4 regions of the Pantoea cypripedii genome follow, and region 2 is predicted to be linked to each of the others. Evidence: predicted binding sites of a transcription regulator. Region 2 holds the regulator's gene; each other region holds the start of a gene.

Region 1 (5,200 bases), 1.2 Mb from region 2:
CTCCGGGGCGAGGATTAACGCAAGGAAACCGGCAAACAACGTGACGCCGCTGTGGTAATGACCAAAATTCAGCTCGCCAAGGTAGGAGAAGCCGAAATACACCGCCACCACGGCAATCGCCAGTGAAGCGAAAAACTCCAGCACCGCTGACGAGAGAAAGGCCAGACGTAACACTTCCATGGTGCGCTGACGAAAATCGGTGGTGGTACGGCTGATGGCCTGTTGTTCGGCACTGGCGCGATCAAACAGGCGCAGCGTTTCGCGGCCACGCAGGCGATCGTAAAAATCCCCGCTGAGTCTGGCCAGTGCGAGGAAATTACGTCGGTTGGCATCGGCAGCGCCCATACCGACCATCGCCATAAACAGCGGAATGAGCGGGGCGGTGACCAGCAAAATCAATCCGGCTGCCCAGTTAATCGGGAAAATCGCCACCAGAATGGCGCAGGGAATAAAAACCGCCAGCGACATTTGCGGCAGATAGCGGGCGTAATATTCCTGCATCTCCTCAATCTGCTCCAGCAGTAGCGTCGCCCAGCTGCCGGCAGGTTTACCCTGAATCCAGGCCGGTCCGAGGGCATTCAGCCGGTCCAGCACCTGCTGCCGCAGCGCCCGGCGAATCGCCATCCCCGCCCGCTGTCCGGCCATTTCGCGGCCATAGTTCAGTCCGGCGCGCAGTACAAAGCACAGCAGCAGCAGGGCAAACTGGCTGATAAGTTCAGCGCGGGGTTGATGGGTGATAATCAGCGCCTGTAGCAGCGTGGCGAGCAGCCATGCCTGGGCAATGATCACCACGGCGCTGGCAAAGCCCAGCAGAGAAACCAGACGCAGACTGCGTGCACCGTGATGACGTTGCTGGCGAAGCCAGCGGATAAGTTCCTGTTGCCGCGATTTGTTCATGCGAAGCCGTTCGATGATCCAGATGAGAAGCCGTGGAGAGGGGAAAACCTCTGCAAGGTCAGGCGCATGAACTGTAGCACGCAGGTAATAAAAAAGGCGACCAAAACAGGTCGCCTTCAGTAAATATGATCAGGTTATTAACAACTTACTTATCGTTTTTAACCAGACCATCCAGGTAACGTTCAGCATCCAGCGCCGCCATACAACCGGTACCGGCAGAGGTGATTGCCTGACGATAGATATGGTCCATCACGTCACCGGCGGCAAACACGCCAGGGACGCTGGTCTGGGTGGCGTTGCCATGCAGGCCAGACTGAACTTTGATGTAACCATTTTCCAGCGCCAGCTGACCTTCGAAGATTGCCGTGTTAGGGCTATGGCCGATGGCGACGAACAGACCGGCAACCTCCAGCGACTCTGGCTCTTCGCCTTTGGTTGACAGCAATTTCAGACCGGTCACACCCATCTGATCACCCACCACTTCATCCAGGGTGCGATCGGTATGCAACACGATATTGCCGTTGCGCACTTTTTCCATCAGACGATCGATAAGGATCTTCTCGGCGCGGAAGTTGTCACGGCGGTGAATCAGGTGAACTTCAGCAGCGATATTCGCCAGGTACAGCGCTTCTTCCACGGCGGTGTTACCCCCGCCAATCACCGCGACTTTCTGGTTGCGGTAGAAGAAACCGTCACAGGTGGCGCAGGCCGATACGCCTTTGCCTTTAAACGCTTCTTCAGAAGGCAGGCCAAGGTAACGGGCAGAAGCACCGGTGGCGATGATCAGTGCGTCGGCGGTGTATTCGCCGCTGTCACCGGTCAGGCGAAACGGACGGTTCTGCAAATCAACGGTGTGGATATGATCGAAAATGATCTCGGTGTTGAACTTCTCCGCATGCTCATGCATACGTTCCATCAGTGATGGACCTGTCAGATCGTGCGGGTCGCCCGGCCAGTTTTCCACTTCAGTGGTGGTGGTGAGCTGACCACCTTTTTCCAGACCGGTAATCAAGACCGGATTCAGGTTGGCGCGTGCGGCATAGACTGCCGCCGTGTAACCGGCAGGGCCGGAGCCCAGAATGAGCAGCTTACTGTGTTTGGCCGTACTCATGTGTTCCTCAGTTTCTTGTCTGACAACATAGCGAATGATTGTAGGGAAATTACCGGCGCAAAAAAAGTCTTGAGCGATTTTGTTAACAATCGCTGCAAGCGGCGTAGACGATGAGTGGTGATTCTGCACGCCGATTGCGCCAAAAGGGGGCAATGCTCGGTAATTAGTGGTGCAGCTGTATAAAAAATCTCATTAGAAAACAGGAACCCAGCACTCTGTATGGCATCTTGTACTGAATTTGGATGTTTTACTTTGACAATCGCCTGCGCATTTGCGAAAACATTATCAGAAGCAGAGAAGATTTAGCGATTCGAAACAGAATTTCATGCCTGTTTTGGTTTGTTTCGCCAAATAAACTCAGCCTGACATTGGTAATGACGCATGATGTGGACAGACAACATGCGTCATACGGATGGTCGCATTACTGCACAGGCTTATGGTCTTCACTTCGAGTAAGGCCCTGAACAATGAACGTTTTCAGGGTGTGGCAGGTTAAGGGAAGGAATTAAGAGAGATAATAATAATGGTAGACAATAAGAAGCGCCCCGGAAAAGATCTGGACCGAATCGACCGCAACATCCTCAACGAATTGCAAAAGGATGGTCGTATTTCCAATGTTGAGCTTTCGAAACGTGTTGGTTTATCGCCGACGCCGTGTCTTGAGCGTGTTCGCCGCCTGGAACGACAGGGTTTCATTCTTGGTTACACTGCACAGCTCAACCCGCATTATCTCGATGCTTCACTGCTGGTGTTTGTTGAGATTACTCTGAATCGTGGCGCGCCCGATGTGTTTGAGCAATTTAACGCCGCTGTGCAAAAACTTGAGGAAACTCAAGAGTGTCACCTCGTTTCCGGTGACTTTGACTATCTGCTGAAAACCCGTGTGCCGGATATGTCAGCCTATCGTAAACTGCTGGGCGAAACCTTGCTGCGCCTGCCAGGCGTGAACGACACCCGCACCTATGTGGTAATGGAAGAGGTCAAACAGAGCAATCGTCTGGTGATCAAAACCCGTTAACGCAGGGCAGGTGCAAAACTTGCAGGATTTCGGTACACTCCTGTGAATTCATACAGGACCAGCGTCGGGCGTGCCCGACGCTGTTGCCTTCTTAATTTACAGGCACCTGGAGAGTTCTCTTGAGCCAGGAATATACAGAAGACAAAGACGTTTCATTACAACCGCTGAGCAGCGGACGTCGGCTGCTTGAAGCGTTGCTCATCCTTGTGGCCTTGTTCGCCATCTATCTGATGGTTTCTTTGGTCAGTTTTAACCCTTCCGATCCCAGTTGGTCGCAGACGGCCTGGCACGAGCCTATCCATAATTTGGGTGGCAGCGTGGGGGCATGGCTGGCTGATACCTTGCTGTTTATCTTCGGCGTGATGGCCTATGCCATTCCTCCGGTGATCATCGGCTTATGCTGGATAACCTTCCGCCAGCGCGATCGCCACGACTACATCGACTACTTTGCCGTTGGGCTACGTCTGATTGGCGTGCTGGCGCTGGTGGTCACCACCTGTGGTCTGGCGGCGCTGAATGCTGACGATATCTGGTATTTCGCCTCCGGTGGCGTGATCGGCAGTCTGATCAGTAACGCCATGGCCCCCTGGTTCAGCTCGGCAGGCGGCACCTTAACGCTGCTGTGCGTGTGGGCTGCGGGTATCACGCTCTATACCGGATGGTCATGGCTGACGATTGCCGAAAGAATTGGTGGCGTGGTGATGGGGGTGCTGACATTTGCCAGCAACCGCTCCCGTCACGATGAACCCTGGCAGGAAGAAGATGAGTATGAGGACGAAGATGAGCATCAGCAGGCGGATGACGCTGTTCCGCCGCTGCGTGCCGCTGCGTCCGACGATGATGATGTGCTGCTGGCTAAACCCCGTAAGGTGAATGAAGCGCCACTGGCCGATGTGCAGGATGATCCGTTGCTGGTGAAAGCCAGTGCCGCGACGGCTGCCGCCATTGCCGTGAGCAGTGAAGCCGCTTTGCAGGAACCGCAGGTCGCGCCAGCGGCTCCGCTCCAGCCAGCAGAAACAGCTGCGCCGCAGCCTGTGACTCAACCCGCGCAGCCGACGCAGCCTGCTCCGACAGTGCCCGTCGCAGCACCTCAGCCGCCGTTGTATCGGTTTGAGGTTCCCGCTGAGGCACCCGCATTCTCCCCGGTGGATGACGACGATGGTCCGCAGATGGGTAACTGGCAGGATGCTGCGCAGGCCCCGTCAGCGCTGAACACCACCGCCAGCGTCGCCCTGGCCGCCGGCACGGTAAAAGCCGCATCATCCAGTGCGCCTTACATGCCAGCGTTCGATGTGGTACCGGAACGTGATTACAATCCGCAGGTTAAACAGGGTATTGGCCCGGAACTGCCACGTCCGAATCCGGTGAAACTGCCGACACGACGTGAACTGGCATCCTATGGTATCAAACTGCCGTCGCAACGGATGGCGGAAGAGAAAGCCAGAGAGACAGAGCAGCCGGTGTCGTCACCTGCGCTGGATCAGCTTGCGGCTGATGATGCCGAAGCTTTGCAGCAGGCGCAGTTGCGTGATGCTTTCCAGTCACAGCAACAGCAACGTTATGGCGAAAGCTGGCACACGGAAGCCGCAGCGGAAGACGAAGAAGCGTTGCAACAGGCACAGCTGGCGCGTCAGTTTGCTGAGCAGCAGCAACAGCGTTACGGGGAAGAAAAAGCCGCTGAGCCTGATGACGGACCGGTATTTAACCTCGATACCTCGTCAGCGTTTGATTTCTCACCGATGAAAGATCTGGTGGATGACAGCCCAACTGAGCCGTTGTTCACCATCGCGGCGACGCCGGAACCTGAAGTTCCTGCTCCCGCACAGTGGCAACAACCGGTTGCGCCGCAGCCGCAGGTGGAGACTTCCTTTGATGAGGAAAGCAGCCCGTGGTCCGCTGCTGAACCTGAACCCACTGTGGAAGAACCTCGCGCGAAACCGGTGCAGGATAGCCTGTTCCATCCGTTCCTGGTTCGTCATGAACAGCCGCTGGAGCGTCCTTCCACGCCGCTGCCGACCCTCGATCTGCTGACGCAGCCGCCAGCGGAAGAGGAGCCGGTAGATATGTTTGCGCTGGAGCAGACGGCGCGTCTGGTGGAAGCCCGTCTGGCGGATTATCGCGTCAAAGCGGAAGTTGTGGGGATCTCTCCGGGTCCGGTCATCACCCGTTTTGAA
Region 2 (5,200 bases):
CGCCAGCCACAAACCATGATTTCCCAGCCAGGGTAAGGTGAGCAACGACAGGCCATAACCCAGCGCCGCCAGCGCCATGCTGTTACGCATTTCCCTGCCACGCGTCGCGCCGATAAACATGCCATCCAGCAGATAACACCATACCCCCACCAGGGGCATCACCACCTGCCACACCAGGTAACGATCGGCGGCTTCGCGGAGTTCGTCCAGCGAGGTCAGCAACCCGACAATTTGCACCCCGCACAGGGCATACATCATGGCGAACAGCAACGCCACCAGACCCGCCTGACGGCAGGCCGCGTGCCAGACCAGCAACAACTGGCTGCGATCTTTCGCACCAACCGCTTCACCAGAGCAGGCTTCAACCGCATAAGCGAAGCCATCCAGTGCGTAGGCTGTGAAAGTGAGAAACATCAGCAGAACCGCGTTGACTGCGACCACATCCGGCCCAATGCGCGCGCCAAAGATGGTCAGAGAAGCAAAACAGATTTGCAGCAGAAATGAGCGCAACATAATGTCGCGATTGAGACGAAACAGGCGAGCGGCGCCACCGCGCCAGCTCTCTTTCAGCAGGGTGAAATCAATGCCACGTAGCTTTAATACGCGCGCGACCATTAACAGCCCGACACCCAGGGTGACATATTCAGCCAGTGCCGTAGCCGCAGCAGCGCCTGCCACACCCCAGTGCAGGCCGAGCACAAACAGCAGATCCAGCAGAATATTGACCAGGTTGCCCACTACCAGCAAAACAACGGGCGCACGCGCATACTGCACGCCCAGCAACCAGCCGAGGAGCACCAGATTAGCCAGTGTGGCGGGAGCACTGAGCCAGCGAATCTGAATAAACAGTTGTGCCTGCTGCTGTACCGCAACGCTGCCCCCCATGAGCGCAGCCGCCAGATTGCCGACAGGTGTGCGCAGCAACATAAACAACACGCCTGCGATCAATGCGATAAGCAACGGTTGGGTAAGCGCACGCGCCAACGCCGTTTTATCGCTGGCACCAAATGCCTGGGCAGTCAGTCCGGTTGTACTCATGCGTAAAAACAGCAGCAGCATAAAAATGAAGCTGGTTGCAGTGCTACCCACAGCCACGCCACCGAGATAGATCGGACTATCGAGATGGCCAATCACTGCGGTATCTACCACGCCAAGCAATGGCACCGTGATATTCGAGAGGATCATCGGCAGCGCCAGCCGCCAGAGTGTCTTATCAGAGGAGGAAAACAGCTGCATCAGCCCGTCCCGGTTTGTGCTGCGCTACAGTTATTTTGGCAAATCAAACCACGGCAGCGCAGAGGCGCTACCGTAGTGGGGGATTTAAAGGATTAAAGCCATTCGCCGTTACGCACGATACCCACAGCCAGCCCTTCAACGGTGAGTGACTGCTCACGTGTATCGACCACAATCGGCTGGAAGTCGCTGTTTTCTGGCAGCAGCTGCACAATCGCACCCTGCTTTTTCCAGCGTTTCACTGTGACTTCATCATCAATGCGCGCCACCACAACCTGGCCATTGCGCACTTCCTGAGTCTTGTGTACCGCCAGTAAGTCACCATCCATAATGCCGATATCTTTCATCGACATGCCGCTAACGCGCAGCAGGAAATCAGCGGTAGGTTTGAAGAGGTTGGCATCAACCTGGTAATGGGCCTCGATGTGCTCCTGTGCCAATAACGGTTCACCCGCGGCGACACGGCCAATCAGCGGCAGCCCCTCACTGGCTTCTTCTTCCATTAATAAACGAATACCGCGCGACGCACCGGAGACGATTTCAATTACGCCCTTACGTGCCAGGGCCTTCAGATGTTCTTCTGCCGCATTCGGTGAGCGGAAGCCCAGTTGAGCAGCAATTTCCGCACGCGTTGGCGGCATGCCCGTCTGGTTGATATGGTCGCGAATCAGATCATAGACCTGTTGCTGCCTGCTGGTTAACGCTTTCATCCCGCCCCCTGGTTGTTTATACAGTCGCTGTGAGTATATACAGGTATTGGCGAAATGGAAACCAAAACTGAGGGAAAAATCAGCGAGTTGATGAATCCGGAATCCTTATCGCAAATGCGACCAAAGCAGCGCGATCCAGACGAAAAGAGCCAGTAAGATAGCTAACAGTACGGCAGCCGACCCCATATCTTTCGCGCGTCCGGCCAGCGGATGACGCTCCTGACCAATGCGGTCGACGACGGCTTCAATGGCACTATTCATTATCTCTACAATGACCACCAGCACCACAGAACCGATCATGAGTACGCGGGAGATAGCGTCAACATCCAGCCAGCATGCCACCACAATCGCCACCAGCGCGGCGATGGCCTCCTGGCGAAATGCCGCTTCATGTTGCCAGGCGGCGCGCAATCCCTGCCAGGAATAACCGGCAGCTTTCACTATCCTGAGAATACCGGTGACGTTATTTGCCATGTCGTTGAACCCTTTACTCGTTTTGACGTCAATGTCTGGGCAGCCGGGAATGGCACGGCCACAGATCTTCGCGGCACTTTCTGGTATGCTTGCCGCGCTTTGCTAACAAGAGGCTTAAAGTTGTCTATGTCAGGTTGGCGTAAACTTTATTATAAATTATTGAATTTACCACTCTCCATTTTGGTAAAGAGTAAGGCTATTCCGTCGGATCCCGTGTCTGAGCATGGGTTAGATTCAACGCGGCCAATCCTATATGTGCTGCCTTACGATTCCAAGGCCGATCTGCTCACCCTGCGTTCGCAATGTGTGAAACACGATCTGCCGGATCCGCTTACACCGCTGGAAATCGATGGCACATTGCTGCCTCGCTATGTGTTTATCCACGACGGTCCGCGCGTTTTCCCTTATTTCGTGCCGAATGTGGAGTCAGTGAAGCTATTTCATGACTATCTCGATCTGCATCGCAGCAACCCCGAGCTGGATGTGCAAATGCTGCCAGTGTCGGTGATGTTTGGACGCGCACCTGGGCGTGAAGTTCAGGGCGAGCAGACACCACATCTGCGCATTCTTAACGGTGTACAGAAGTTCTTTGCCATTCTCTGGCATGGCCGCGACAGTTTTGTCCGCTTCTCGCCGACGGTGTCGCTGCGTCAAATGGCAACCGAGCACGGAACGGACAAGTCAATTGCGCAAAAACTGGCCCGCGTGGCGCGTATTCACTTCGCTCGCCAGCGTCTGGCCGCCATCGGCCCGCGCTTACCTGCCCGCCAGGATCTGTTCAACAAGCTGTTGCAATCAAAAGCCATTGAAAAGGCTGTGGAAGATGAAGCGCGCAGCAAAAAGATTTCCCATGAGAAGGCGCAGCAAAACGCCATTGAAATGATGGAAGAGATTGCGGCTGACTTCTCCTATGAGGCTATCCGCGTCACTGACCGCGTGATGGGCTGGATGTGGAGCCGACTTTATCAGGGTATCAACGTCAATGGCGGCGAGCGTGTGCGTCAGCTGGCACAGGATGGTCACGAGATTGTCTATGTTCCCTGCCATCGCAGCCATATGGATTACCTGCTCCTCTCTTATGTGCTTTACCACCAGGGTCTGGTACCACCGCATATCGCGGCCGGTATCAATCTTAACTTCTGGCCTGCCGGTCCGATTTTCCGTCGCCTGGGCGCATTCTTTATTCGCCGTACTTTTAAAGGCAACAAGCTCTATTCCACTGTGTTTCGTGAATATCTTGGCGAATTGTTTAATCGCGGCTACTCGGTTGAATACTTTGTCGAGGGCGGACGTTCACGTACCGGCCGCCTGCTGGAACCGAAAACCGGCACCCTGTCGATGACGTTACAGGCGCTGTTGCGTGGCAGCAGCCGTCCAATTACCTTCGTGCCGATTTACATTGGTTACGAGCATGTGATGGAAGTCGGGACCTACGCCAAAGAACTGCGCGGGGCGGTGAAAGAAAAAGAAGGCTTTATGCAGATGGTGCGCGGCCTGCGTAAGCTGCGCAATCTGGGCCAGGGTTATGTCAACTTCGGCGAACCGCTGCCGCTGGTGAATTACCTGAACAAACATGTACCAGAATGGCGTGAGTCCATCGATCCGATTGAGCCGCCACGTCAGGCATGGATGACTCCCGCAGTAAATGACATCGCCAACCGTCTGATGGTGCGGATTAACGAAGCCGGTGCCGCCAATGCGATGAACCTGTGCGTTACCGCACTGCTGGCCTCTCGTCAGCGTTCGCTTACCCGCGAGCAACTGATTGAGCAGCTGGAATGCTATACCCAGTTGCTGCGCAACGTCCCTTACTCGTCAGAAGCCACTGTGCCAAACCTCAATGCAGAAGCGCTGTTCGATCACGCTATGGGCATGAACAAGTTTGAGACCGAGCAGGACAACATTGGTGACATCATCATTCTGCCGCGTGAGCAGGCGGTACTGATGACTTACTACCGCAACAACATCCAGCATATGCTGGTTATGCCATCATTGATTGCCGCGATTGTGCAGCAGCACCGGGAAATCAATGAAGCGGAGTTACTGCGTCAGGTGAGCCTGGTGTATCCCATGCTGAAGAGTGAACTGTTCCTGCGCTGGAGCAACGAAGAGTTACCTGGCTTGCTACAGAATCTTTGTGCTGAAATGGCGCGCCAGGGTCTGGTTAGCCAACAGGATGGTCTGTTGAAGCTGAGTGCCGCACGCTACCGCACCCTTCAACTGCTGGCGGCCGGAATTCGTGAAACCTTACAGCGCTTTGCCATTACCTTCTCCATCCTCAGCGCCAAACCCGGTATCAACCGTGGCACGCTGGAGAAAGAGAGCCGTACGCTGGCACAGCGTTTATCCGTGCTCCATGGCATTAACGCCCCAGAGTTCTTTGATAAAGCGGTATTCTCGACACTGGTGATGACCCTGCGTGATGAGGGCTATATCAACGACAGCGGCGATGCCGATGTGCAACGCACGCAAATTATGTGGCAGATGCTGGCAGAGCTGGTCACCAGCGATGTACGCCTGACCATTGAAAGCGCCACCGCTCACGATTAACGCCAGCCAGAAATCAAAAAGCCGTCATCGTTTACCGATGACGGCTTTTTTTTTCGTCTGATATACCGCCGCTACATCAAATCAATAAACGGTAAGGTATTCAACAAAATGCCAATAAACAGCACCAGACCAACGTAGTTATTGTTGAGGAACGCCTGGAAGCAGGCATCGCGCTCACGCCGGGCAATCAGTTTCTGCTGATGGACAAACAAGCCTGCAGCCAGCAGCAGCGA
Region 3 (5,200 bases), 1.5 Mb from region 2:
GGTCGGATACAAACCGGCACAGCCGTTCTGGCCGATAGTGGCACCGAACGAGGCGGAGAAACTGGCGATAGATTCCGGCACACCAAGGCGACGCGTCTGGGTTTCCACATTCAGCGGGATGCTGGCAGCACTGGAACGGCTGGTGAAGGCAAAGGTAATCACCGGCCAGACTTTACGGAAGAAACGCAGCGGGTTGATACCATTGACGGACAGCAACAGCGCGTGCACGCCAAACATAATGGCGAGACCAAGATACGATGCCACCACAAAGCCACCGAGCTTGATGATGTCCTGCAAATTAGAACCCGCCACCACTTTGGTCATCAGCGCCAGTACACCGTAAGGCGTCAGCTTCATGATCAAACGCACCAGCTTCATCACCCAGGATTGCAGAGTATCAATGGCAACCAGTACGCGCTCGCCTTTGGTCTTGTCATCTTTCAGCAATTGCAAGGCGGCAACGCCGAGGAAGGCCGCAAAAATCACCACGCTGATGATCGAAGTCGGGCTGGCACCGGTCAGGTCGGCAAATGGGTTTTTCGGGATAAAGGAGAGCAGCAGCTGCGGCACCGAGAGATCGGCTACTTTGCCAATGTAGTTGCTCTGAATTGCGTTCAGACGCGCGGTTTCCTGCGCCCCCTGCACCAGACCCTCGGCACTCAGACCAAACAGGCCGGTTACCATCACGCCGACCAGCGCTGAGATAGCGGTGGTAAACAACAGCACACCAATGGTCAGGACGCTGATCTTACCCAGCGAAGAGGCATTATGCAGACGCGCTACCGCGCTGAGGATCGAGGCGAAAACCAGCGGCATCACAATCATTTGCAGCAGCTGCACATAGCCGTTGCCCACAATATTGAACCAGCTGATCGAGGCTTTAACCACCGGGCTGTTCTCACCATAAATAGTTTGCAGCGCCAGACCAAACAGCACGCCGAAGACCAGGCCTGTCAGAACGCGTTTTGACAGACTCCAGCGATCGTTACCGATGCGCGCCAGCAGTACCAGCAGCGCGGCGAACACCACGAGATTAATAATCAGGGGAAAATCCATGCTCTACTCCAGAGATTTGCCGCGCCTTCGCATGTACGGGCGCGGAATACAGGGTGATTCCTTAACAGGAATGGCGGCATGTTATCAGTTCATAAAACAGCAGGCTTATATCCAAATGGAATTGATTATAACAATATGCTGATTTTTGTCTGATTATCGTGCGTTCTGGCTATTAATTAATCGACCAACGCCATTTTGTAGCGTACTGAACAGTTGTTCCGGCCAGCCGTTTGCACCAAAAGATGGCAGGCCGGGGGGGAACCACAGGGCATAACCTACCAGCGCCAGGCACAGGGCGCGCTCCAGTTGGTTGCCTTTCTGGCTATTAAGCAGTGGCAGGCGAAAGCGCCAGCGACAGGGCCACAGCAGGGGGACGCCCGCGGGGGTGAGCATATCGGCGACAATATGGCTGAGATAGCCGAGGGTCATGCCTTGCAATACATCAGCAGGAATCGGCCAGCTGGCGGGAACATTAATCTGGAATAGCCAGAGACTCACCGCCACCGCCAGCAAACTGTGGGTAAAGCCGCGATGGCCAAAGGCACGCGCAATCGGCTGAGAGAGCCATCGCAGGCGTTGTCCCAGCACCGATTTAGGGTGATCGATATCCGGCAGCAGGCAGGTCAGCAGCGTAGCAGGTACCAGATGCCACCAGTCGGCACTGGCCATCACGGGTGTCAGCTCGGCGCGTTTGGCAAAAATAGCGCTGGCAATGGCGAAAATGATGTGGCCTTCGGCCGTCATGATAAAACCTGGCTGCAAACTGTCGATGCATCCAGTATAGGGATTTATCCAGTGAATGAGAATATGTGACGCTGTAACCAGGCGTGAATTTAAGACGATACCCGCGCCAGAATGACGCGGGAAATGAGAGGGTTAGCGTGCCAGCCAGCCACCGTCTACCGCTACGGTATAGCCATGGACATAGTCAGAGGCGCTGGAGGCGAGAAACACCACGGGCCCCATCATGTCGTCAGGTAATCCCCAGCGTCCAGCCGGAATGCGGGCGAGGATTTCTTCGCTGCGTGACTCATCATCGCGTATCTGCTGGGTATTGTTGGTCGCCATATAGCCGGGGGCAATGGCATTGACATTGATGCCATGCTTCGCCCATTCGTTAGCCATCAACCGCGTCAGCCCCATCACCGCACTCTTGGAAGCGGTGTAGGAGGGAACGCGGATGCCACCCTGAAACGACAACATCGACGCAATGTTGATGATCTTACCGCCACGCCCCTGAGCGATAAATTGCCGGGCGACCTGCTGCGAGAGAAAAAACAGGCTCTTGCTGTTTATGTTCATCACATCATCCCAGTCTTTTTCACTGAAATTCAGGGCATCTTCACGGCGGATAATGCCGGCGTTATTGACCAGAATATCAATGTGACCTGCCTGCGCCACCGCCTGTTCCACGATATGCGACACGGTGGCAGGCTGCGTGAGATCGGCCTGAATTGACCAGAAACGACGACCCAGCGCAATGACCTTTTCCTCGGTATCATCAGGCCCGGCGCGGTTCACCCCGATAATATCGCAGCCCGCCTGCGCCAGTCCGATCGCCATCCCCTGGCCCAGCCCGGTATTACACCCGGTGACCAGTGCCACTTTTCCTTCAAGACAAAAAGCATTCAGAATCATGGTATTTCCCCTGTGCTTTAACGCAGCGCGCTGACGCTGACGTGGTCCATGTCATCAAACACCTGATTTTCACCGACCATGCCCCAGATAAAGGTATAACGCTGGGTACCGACACCGGCATGAATCGACCAACTGGGTGAAATTACTGCCTGTTCGTTGTGAACCAGCAAATGGCGGGTTTCCTGCGGCTGTCCCATCATATGGAACACTGCGCTGTCGGCGGCCATATCAAAATAGAAGTAGACTTCCATCCGGCGTTCATGGGTGTGGCAGGGCATGGTGTTCCAAAGGTTACCCTCGTCAAGGCGGGTCAGGCCCATGGTGAGCTGGCAGGTTGGCAACACATCCGGCACGATAAATTTATTAATGGTGCGACGGTTGGAGGTGGCAGCATCACCCAGCGTGGCTTTTACGGCGTCATCAAGGGTGATTTTTTTATCGGGATAGCGGGTGTGCGCGGGTGCGCTGTTGTAATAAAACTTCGCCGGATGGCTGGCATCGCTGCTGCGGAAAATAACCTGCTTTGCCCCCTGGCCGACATACAGCGCTTCCTGATGACCGATTTCCCAGGTTTTACCGTCCACGTCAATCAGACCGGGGCCGCCGATATTGATCACCCCCAGTTCTCGACGCTCAAGAAAATAGCTCACCCCAAGCTGCTTACCCACCTCGCTGCCGATGGTGACCGCCTGCTGAAGCGGCATCACGCCACCAATAATGATGCGGTCAATATGGCTGTAGGTGAGGGTGTAATCATCCGGGGTGAAAATGTTTTCGATAAGAAATTCGCGGCGCAGGGCGGCGGTATCGAGGATTTTAGCATGCTCGCTGTGAATGCTTTGACGTACGTCCATCTCAGGCCTCTTGATAAAAGAAGGAATAGGTCCCGATGCGGGTCTGTTGGCATCTTAGGCAGGATGGGATGTGAATTCAATAAAAATGAAACGTTGTTTTATTTATTTGTGTTGGCGATCAAATCGGCAAAAAAAAGCCCGCTGTCAGAGCGGGCTATCTGGCTATCAGCCATGCAGATGGGGAGCGGTAAGCTGGGTGAGATCGTCCAGCCGGACGTTCGCCAGCGCCCAGCGCGCATCATCACGATGTTCGGCTGCCGGGACCACGATCGACCGCATTCGCGCCGCTTTGCTGGCAACCATGCCGTTAAAGGAATCCTCCAGCGCCACGCAGTTCAGCGGGTCGATCGCCAGTTTTGCCGCCGCATCGAGATACACCTGCGGATGTGGCTTGCTGTAGGGGAGCAGCTCCGCTGAAGCCAGTACGTCAAAGTAGTGACGCAGGTTAAACATCTCCAGCACCCGCTCCAGCATATGCATCGGTGAGGCGGAGGCGAGACCAATTTTCAATCCCTGCTCACGGCATAAAAGCAGAGCCTGCTCAACGCCGGGCAATAGCGGACGGGTTTCTTCCACCAGGGTTAACGCGCGTGCAATGATGCGATCAGTGACTTCCTGCTGATCCGGTCCGTTCCACGGCAGGGCTTCGTACCACATGCGGACAGTCTGATCGATGCGCAAACCTAAAGTGTCCGGTAATTCGTGGCGGCGGGTGAGGTCCACGCCCAAAGTAGCAAAAATATCCAGCTCGGCGCGATCCCACAGCGGTTCTGAGTCGATCAGCAATCCGTCCATATCAAAAATGGCGGCCAGAACAGGGCGACGATATGACATACAGCGGCTCCGTTTGAAATTTGGCTAACCTTAACACGACTCAGCACGAAAACCGACCAGCCACCATGCCGCGCATTTTTCAGGAAAAAAAGCCGCAGTACAGGTAGACTTAGGGCAAATCTTATTCTGTTCAGGGAAATACCATGACTTACCAACAGGCTGGCCGCATCGCCATCCTTAAGCGAGTGGCTGGCTGGGTGATTTTTATTCCGGCACTTTTGTCCACCATCATCTCCGTCTTAGGTTTCATGTTTAAGCACAGTGAAAAGCAACCCGGCATCGACGCGGTGATGCTCGATTTTGTGCATGTCATGATTGATATGGTGAAGTTTAATACGCCGTTTCTGAGTTTTTTCTGGCAAAACTCCCCGGTGCCGGAGTTTAAAGGGGAAACAAATATTGGTTTCTGGATTATCTATTTTCTGATTTTCGTTGGTATCGCGTTGCAGGCATCGGGTGCGCGCATGTGGCGTCAGTCACGCCATATAAAGGAAGGCATTGAAGACCAGCTGATTCTGGAGCAGGCGAAAGGCAGCGAGGGACGCAACCGTGCGCAGCTGGAAGAGAAAATCCATGTGCCGCGCCATACCATTCTGTTGCAGGTATTTCCGCTGTATATCCTGCCGATTGTGATCGCGATTGCCGGTTACTTCGTGCTGAAACTACTCGGTTTGCTGTAAACCGTCAGGCCGGTCTGGCCTGACGTTGTATCACCGCATCCTCATCCAGCAATTGGTCGATGGCGAATTGTGCTTCGTCCGACCAATTGCCACCGAACACGTTGGCGCGGTTCAGCAGATAGTAGAGCTGATACACCG
Region 4 (5,200 bases), on a different contig from region 2:
CTTACAGAAGAAGCGCTCGATGATTTAATACCCTCCTTTTTGCTTTCTGGTCAGCAGACACCAGCGTTTGGTCGGAAAGTCTCAGGCCATATTGAAGTTGCCGATGGTAGCCGTCGTAGAATGGCTGCAATCCTGACATCCAGCGACTACCGTGTGCTTGTAGGTGATCTGGATGACGAGCAAATGATGGCACTTTCCCGGCTCGGAAATGACTATCGCCCTACCAGTGCATTTGAGAGAGGCAAACGCTACATATCTCGTCTCGAAAATGAGTTTTCTGGAAATATTTCTGCTCTATCAGATGCAGAAACTATCTCACGTAAGATTATTACTCGTTGCATTAATACAGCAAAATTACCTAAATCCCTGATGTCTATTTTTGCTCATCCAGGTGAACTCTCGGCAAGGGCGGGAGATAGTTTATATAAATCATTTTCTGATAAAGAGCAGTTGTTACAGGAGTCGATTGAAAATTTGCGCGCCAGAAAAAAAATGGGGGCAATCTTCGAATCTGAAGAGATTATTGAGTTCTTAATGTCGGTTTTGAAAGATAAGTCGAATACTCAATCTCCACAGACTTCGCGCCATCAATATGCTCCTGGAGCTACCGCTTTATATAAAGGACAGAAAATTATATTGAATCTCGACAAAGATAAACTCCCCGCTAAGTTGATTCAGAAAATTGAGGAGATTTTAAAAGGGTTGGAAAAGAATGGCGAATAAAGGGTTCCTCTACTGGAACCATGGTCCCATCTGCCACCTGATATCAAAATAAGGAGTGGTGGGACCGTGGTCCCACCTGCTAACCAGATACCAAAATCGTACGTGCTGGGACCGTGGTCCCACCTGTCAACCTGATACCAAAATCGTACGTGCTGGGACCGTGGTCCCACCTGCCAACCTGATACCAAAATCGTATATGCTGGGACCATGGTCCCACAGGCCAACCTGACTACAAATCACATAAGCACAGCAAGTCAGTATACGCGGGCTACAGGAATATCAGTCCAGCGGGTTGTATAGGCCGGCGATAACATATTCCGCTTCATCTGCCACCCCGTGTTCATACCCTGCCCCGCAAACCCGATGTTACCCAGCCCGGACTGGTTGATGCCATCAATTGCTCTCATCAGTTTTGCACTGTCCGGCCGTGGGCGCTCCTCGCTGAACAAACTCAGCTGACTGATGCCATGCGGGATAAAGTCATCCAGCATGATCCCAGCCTTCATGTAGCGGTGTCCCTCTTTCCAGATACGGTCCAGCGAGCGCATGGCCACTGCGATGATGTCCCGGGTATCCTGTGTGGCCAGCGCCAGTTTTTCGCCGGCGCTGTTTCCGTAGAAGATTTCATTCACCGCGTGGGGGAAGTGCGGATGAACACGCTGACGTGCCGGCAGAACTGCCGTTCACCACGTAGTTTCTCTGCCGCCCGGGTGGCATACTGGCACAGTGCCTGCTGCATGGACGTCTTCGTGGTGATGCGTTCCCCGAAGGAACGGCTGCAGACTATCTGCTGCTTTGATGGCGGTAATTCTTCCAGCGGAATGCAGGACTCACCATTCAGTTCGCGTACCGTTCTCTCGAGGACAACTGAAAAGTTTTTGCGGACAAACGACGGATGAGTGCGCGCCAGCTGCAGGGCCGTTTCGATACCCATCGTGTTCAGCTTTTTCCCGATACGGCGCCCGACGCCCCAGATCTCCTCCACTGGCTGACGGGCAAGCAGGGCTTCCGTTCTTTTCGGATTGCCCGGTGTCAGCGCCAGTACGCCCCGGAACTGTGGCCACTCTTTCGATGCCCATTGGGCACTTTTAGCAAGCGTTTTGGTTGGCCCCATGCCCACTCCGATCGTCAGACCAGTCGTGTTCAGTACATGTTCACGCAGGCGCTGGCCGAAGTGCTCAAAATCCTCACAGCCGTCAATGCCGGTCAGGTCCAGGAACATCTCGTCAATGCTGTACTGCTCCACTTTCGGCGTCATTTCTTCCAGGGCGGTCATCACTCTCACGGAGATCGAATGATACAGCCCGTAATTTGAACTGAAGGCGTACACTTTCTCAGGAAAATCAGTGTGTTTCATCTGGAACCACGGGACTCCCATTCGTATGGCCGATTTTTTTTGCGGCTGCGCTGCGGGCAATAACGCAGGAATCGTTGTTACTGAGCACTACTACAGGTTTACCCCGGAGGTCGGGACGAAAAAGAGCCTCGCAGCTGGCATAGAAGGAGTTAACGTCTGCCAAACCAAACATGGGCATGGTTACCTCCTGCGTGCACGCGTGCTGTTGAAAAACCAGGTGACGACGCCGAACAACTGCAGCGACTCCGGATAAATGGTCGCATAGTCCGGATTCATCGGCAGCAAGGCGAGGCGAGGCTGCAGTTGCAGGCGTTTGACCGTGAATTCACCGTTCACCTCGGCGATGACGATGTCGCCGTGCGAGGCCTCTTCGGCCCGGTCTACAATCATGATATCCCCATCAAACAGGCCCAGATCCTGCATGCTGCTGCCGCTGGCCCGCACGAAAAAAGTGGCGGCCGGGTGACGAATACAAAGCTCATTGAGATCCAGTTCGCTCTCAATATAGTCCTGGGCCGGGCTGGGAAAACCGGCAGGACAAAGATCGCTGAACAGTGGAATGGCAGATAACTTAGGGCTGGATGCCGGGGTAAGAATTTTTAACATGTAGACCTCAATAATGCTGTATATGCAAACAGTATTATTTCTTGGTTTTCACATGTTTCAAGCCCAATCTTTGCTTCGCTCTCTAATGAGTTGAAAAACCGCCATAAATAATTCGGAGTTAGTAACCGCAGGTAGTGGACTTTTTTTCCGGGGAGCGGGAAGGGGAGTCGGTGACGGCTGTGGTGCGGGCACAAGATATGATGTGCCGGTCAGCTGCGGTCGATACCAGATGTTGATTATCCACAGAAACGGGGGATAACAATGTGGGTAAGGGGCAGAATTATCTGAGTATCTAACGGGAAGGGTAATATGCAGGATAGAAGCAGGTTTGTACGGGCGAACGTCCTGCTCGCCGGATTTACTTTATGAGGTGCCACTACCTGGCCCATTCGCGCGGAATACAGAAGTGAAAATCGGAAAACTCTTCATAAATAATGTTCTGTAGCATCTTCACCCGTTCGAACAGAGTGCGTGAATCAGACATATGCCGCCACTCGCCCTCGATAGACTCTTTTTCACCATCCGGGAAATTCAGCGTGATATAAACTTTACTATCACGAAAAATCACACCGTTTGTAAATACACTCAAACTGTCACTGACCAATTGCTGTATCTCATTTTCATTAAGTTTCATACCATTACAGCCTCTCCTTTACTGGATATCTGATCATACCAGCGACTTGGTCTGGCTGAAAAGGATGTCGCTTCGCTCCGCTGATTTGTTATCTGAGACTTTCCCCGGATGCAATAACCAGAATTCTGTCGGTCTCCTTATTCACTGTGCCGTGAGCTAACTTTAGCCGGGCCGCATCGTGTTCAAGGGAAGCGATGCCGTTCAGTCACCCGTTCGCACACGTTGTGGCGCATTCAGCCCACAACGTGCTTGCGCTGCGGCTTCCTGTCACGCCCTTGTCCCCTCCGCTTTTCGCCCGTCTGCGTTTTGCTCACGGCACAACACCGTGCCGCATCTGTGAATGAGGAGACGCTCATGCCGAACTGGTGTGCAAACCGGTTATATTTCCGCGGTCAGTCTGACCGTATTGATGATATTCGCCGTCTGCTGGAAGGACAGATAGTCCCCTGGTATCGCCGCGCACAGAGGGAAGGGATCCAGTTATTTCTGGCGGGATGCGCCGGTATTTTACAACCCCCGGAGACCGTAGCGTTTTCACTGTACCCGTCTCTTACGGCCAGCGGCAGCGGCATTATGTCCCCGGAAGGAATGGCTTATGCCCGCTGGCTCAGAATGTTACAGGACGGTGTAATGCTGGATATGGATAACAGCCAGCTGTTGCATGAACTTTGGCTGGCCTGCGGTATTCAGGAACGTCGATGGCAGACCCTGACAGAGGCGCAAAAAACAGTGATTGAAGCGCTGTACCGGCAGAAGATCCATGACTGGGGATCGCTCTTGCGACGGAAGAGTATGGCTGAGTGGTGGGACGGCCTGTGTGATGGTGGGGATGAGGAAAGGACTGAGGAACTGGATATGCTGCTGATCCTTCCAACCCGGCTGGACGTAGAAATCAATGGCCTAGCTAGCTAGCGGCCCATGCCATTCCGTCTGTGGCCGCAGTTTATGCAGTGCGTACATACCCTGATGGAGGCAAAAGCATGAGTACGGGAATCCTTCAGAATGCAGCATCAGCGCTGACGCCGGTCACCCAGGCCGATATCACCCGCGTGATGCGTGAATACTGCTTTATCCGCCTCGATAACGGCGATGAGGCGTTTTTTCATAACGGCCACTGGCTGGACGGCGCTGACGCCGCCAGCGGCGAACCTTCTGTTCTTGGCCTGGCACAGCGTGCGGCGCGGGCAGGGGGAAAATTCCTGCACTGCATGGAGCTGCCGGTGCCGGAGGGGGAGTGGTGCTGGAGCGACGTCGCGGAGCAGCTGGCGCGCAGCGCCGTCACGCTGAGCGTGCGCATGGAGCCTGTCGTCACCGGCTGTGAAACACGGCAGGGCCGGGGCGTGCACTTCTGTAGTGACCCGCTGCTGAGCGGCATCAACAGCAACCTGTGGTTTCCGGTGCGCCCGGATGAGGACTGGTTTACGGGGATTGAGCAGATTCTGGTGATGAACGGCGTGGCGGAGAACGTGGTCAGCCTGACGCCATTGCAGGACAGCCCGTCATATACCGACTGGAAAGTTATCTGTAACCGGAAAATTATCGCCTGACAGAAAAAAGGCAGGGGGTGTGCCCCTGCCTGATTCCGTTACCAGTCCGGTAAAACCGGCAACATTACCTGAACCTCGGAGAAGCCGTCCATGTCTTCATCAGTAACTGTAGCAGCTGCCTGTTATCCTGCTTATCACGAACTCTGTTTTGCGGACCTGGTCACCCTGGCCGGGGAGGAGGGCGGGATGCTGCCCTTCGATGCTGATAACGCAGACCGCGTCAGCGCCGCCGCTGCGGCGCGGGTTGCCTTTGCAGAACGGACCGGTCCGGACCATGACGGTGAACCGGCCGACACCGCCGGGATGGCATTTGATGGTCTGCTGGCGACTGCC

What was found. Region 2 encodes LexA, which represses DNA repair genes until DNA is damaged. Its sites were predicted from a motif close to TNCTGTATGTACATACAGNA; they were not measured.
Region 1: the regulator LexA is predicted to act here: its motif matches at 3,065-3,084, upstream of HA50_RS06665 (DNA translocase FtsK 4TM domain-containing protein).
Region 3: the regulator LexA is predicted to act here: its motif matches at 1,818-1,837, upstream of HA50_RS08555 (metal-dependent hydrolase).
Region 4: the regulator LexA is predicted to act here: its motif matches at 2,701-2,720, upstream of umuD (translesion error-prone DNA polymerase V autoproteolytic subunit).

Annotation. Positions count from the first base shown of each region.
Region 1 covers NZ_MLJI01000001.1:1,440,363-1,445,562, forward strand. Annotated here, with positions in the region: gene cydD (heme ABC transporter permease/ATP-binding protein CydD) at 1-897, opposite strand, end outside; gene trxB (thioredoxin-disulfide reductase) at 1,043-2,008, opposite strand; gene lrp (leucine-responsive transcriptional regulator Lrp) at 2,532-3,026, shown strand; gene HA50_RS06665 (DNA translocase FtsK 4TM domain-containing protein) at 3,146-5,200, shown strand, end outside.
Region 2 covers NZ_MLJI01000001.1:282,331-287,530, reverse strand. Annotated here, with positions in the region: gene dinF (MATE family efflux transporter DinF) at 1-1,236, opposite strand, end outside; gene lexA (transcriptional repressor LexA) at 1,329-1,943, opposite strand; gene HA50_RS01245 (diacylglycerol kinase) at 2,049-2,417, opposite strand; gene plsB (glycerol-3-phosphate 1-O-acyltransferase PlsB) at 2,544-4,967, shown strand; gene ubiA (4-hydroxybenzoate octaprenyltransferase) at 5,039-5,200, opposite strand, start outside.
Region 3 covers NZ_MLJI01000001.1:1,831,879-1,837,078, forward strand. Annotated here, with positions in the region: gene HA50_RS08550 (L-cystine transporter) at 1-1,056, opposite strand, end outside; gene HA50_RS08555 (metal-dependent hydrolase) at 1,210-1,800, opposite strand; gene kduD (2-dehydro-3-deoxy-D-gluconate 5-dehydrogenase KduD) at 1,933-2,694, opposite strand; gene kduI (5-dehydro-4-deoxy-D-glucuronate isomerase) at 2,712-3,548, opposite strand; gene hxpB (hexitol phosphatase HxpB) at 3,714-4,382, opposite strand; gene HA50_RS08575 (YniB family protein) at 4,526-5,062, shown strand; gene HA50_RS08580 (fructosamine kinase family protein) at 5,067-5,200, opposite strand, start outside.
Region 4 covers NZ_MLJI01000002.1:1,151,716-1,156,915, forward strand. Annotated here, with positions in the region: gene HA50_RS26565 (ParB/RepB/Spo0J family plasmid partition protein) at 1-723, shown strand, start outside; gene HA50_RS32210 (DUF4113 domain-containing protein) at 978-1,355, opposite strand; gene HA50_RS32215 (Y-family DNA polymerase) at 1,352-2,080, opposite strand; gene HA50_RS32220 (Y-family DNA polymerase) at 2,067-2,258, opposite strand; gene umuD (translesion error-prone DNA polymerase V autoproteolytic subunit) at 2,261-2,686, opposite strand; gene HA50_RS26585 (hypothetical protein) at 3,063-3,320, opposite strand; gene HA50_RS26590 (DUF1281 domain-containing protein) at 3,675-4,232, shown strand; gene HA50_RS26595 (hypothetical protein) at 4,301-4,867, shown strand; gene HA50_RS31630 (hypothetical protein) at 4,958-5,200, shown strand, end outside.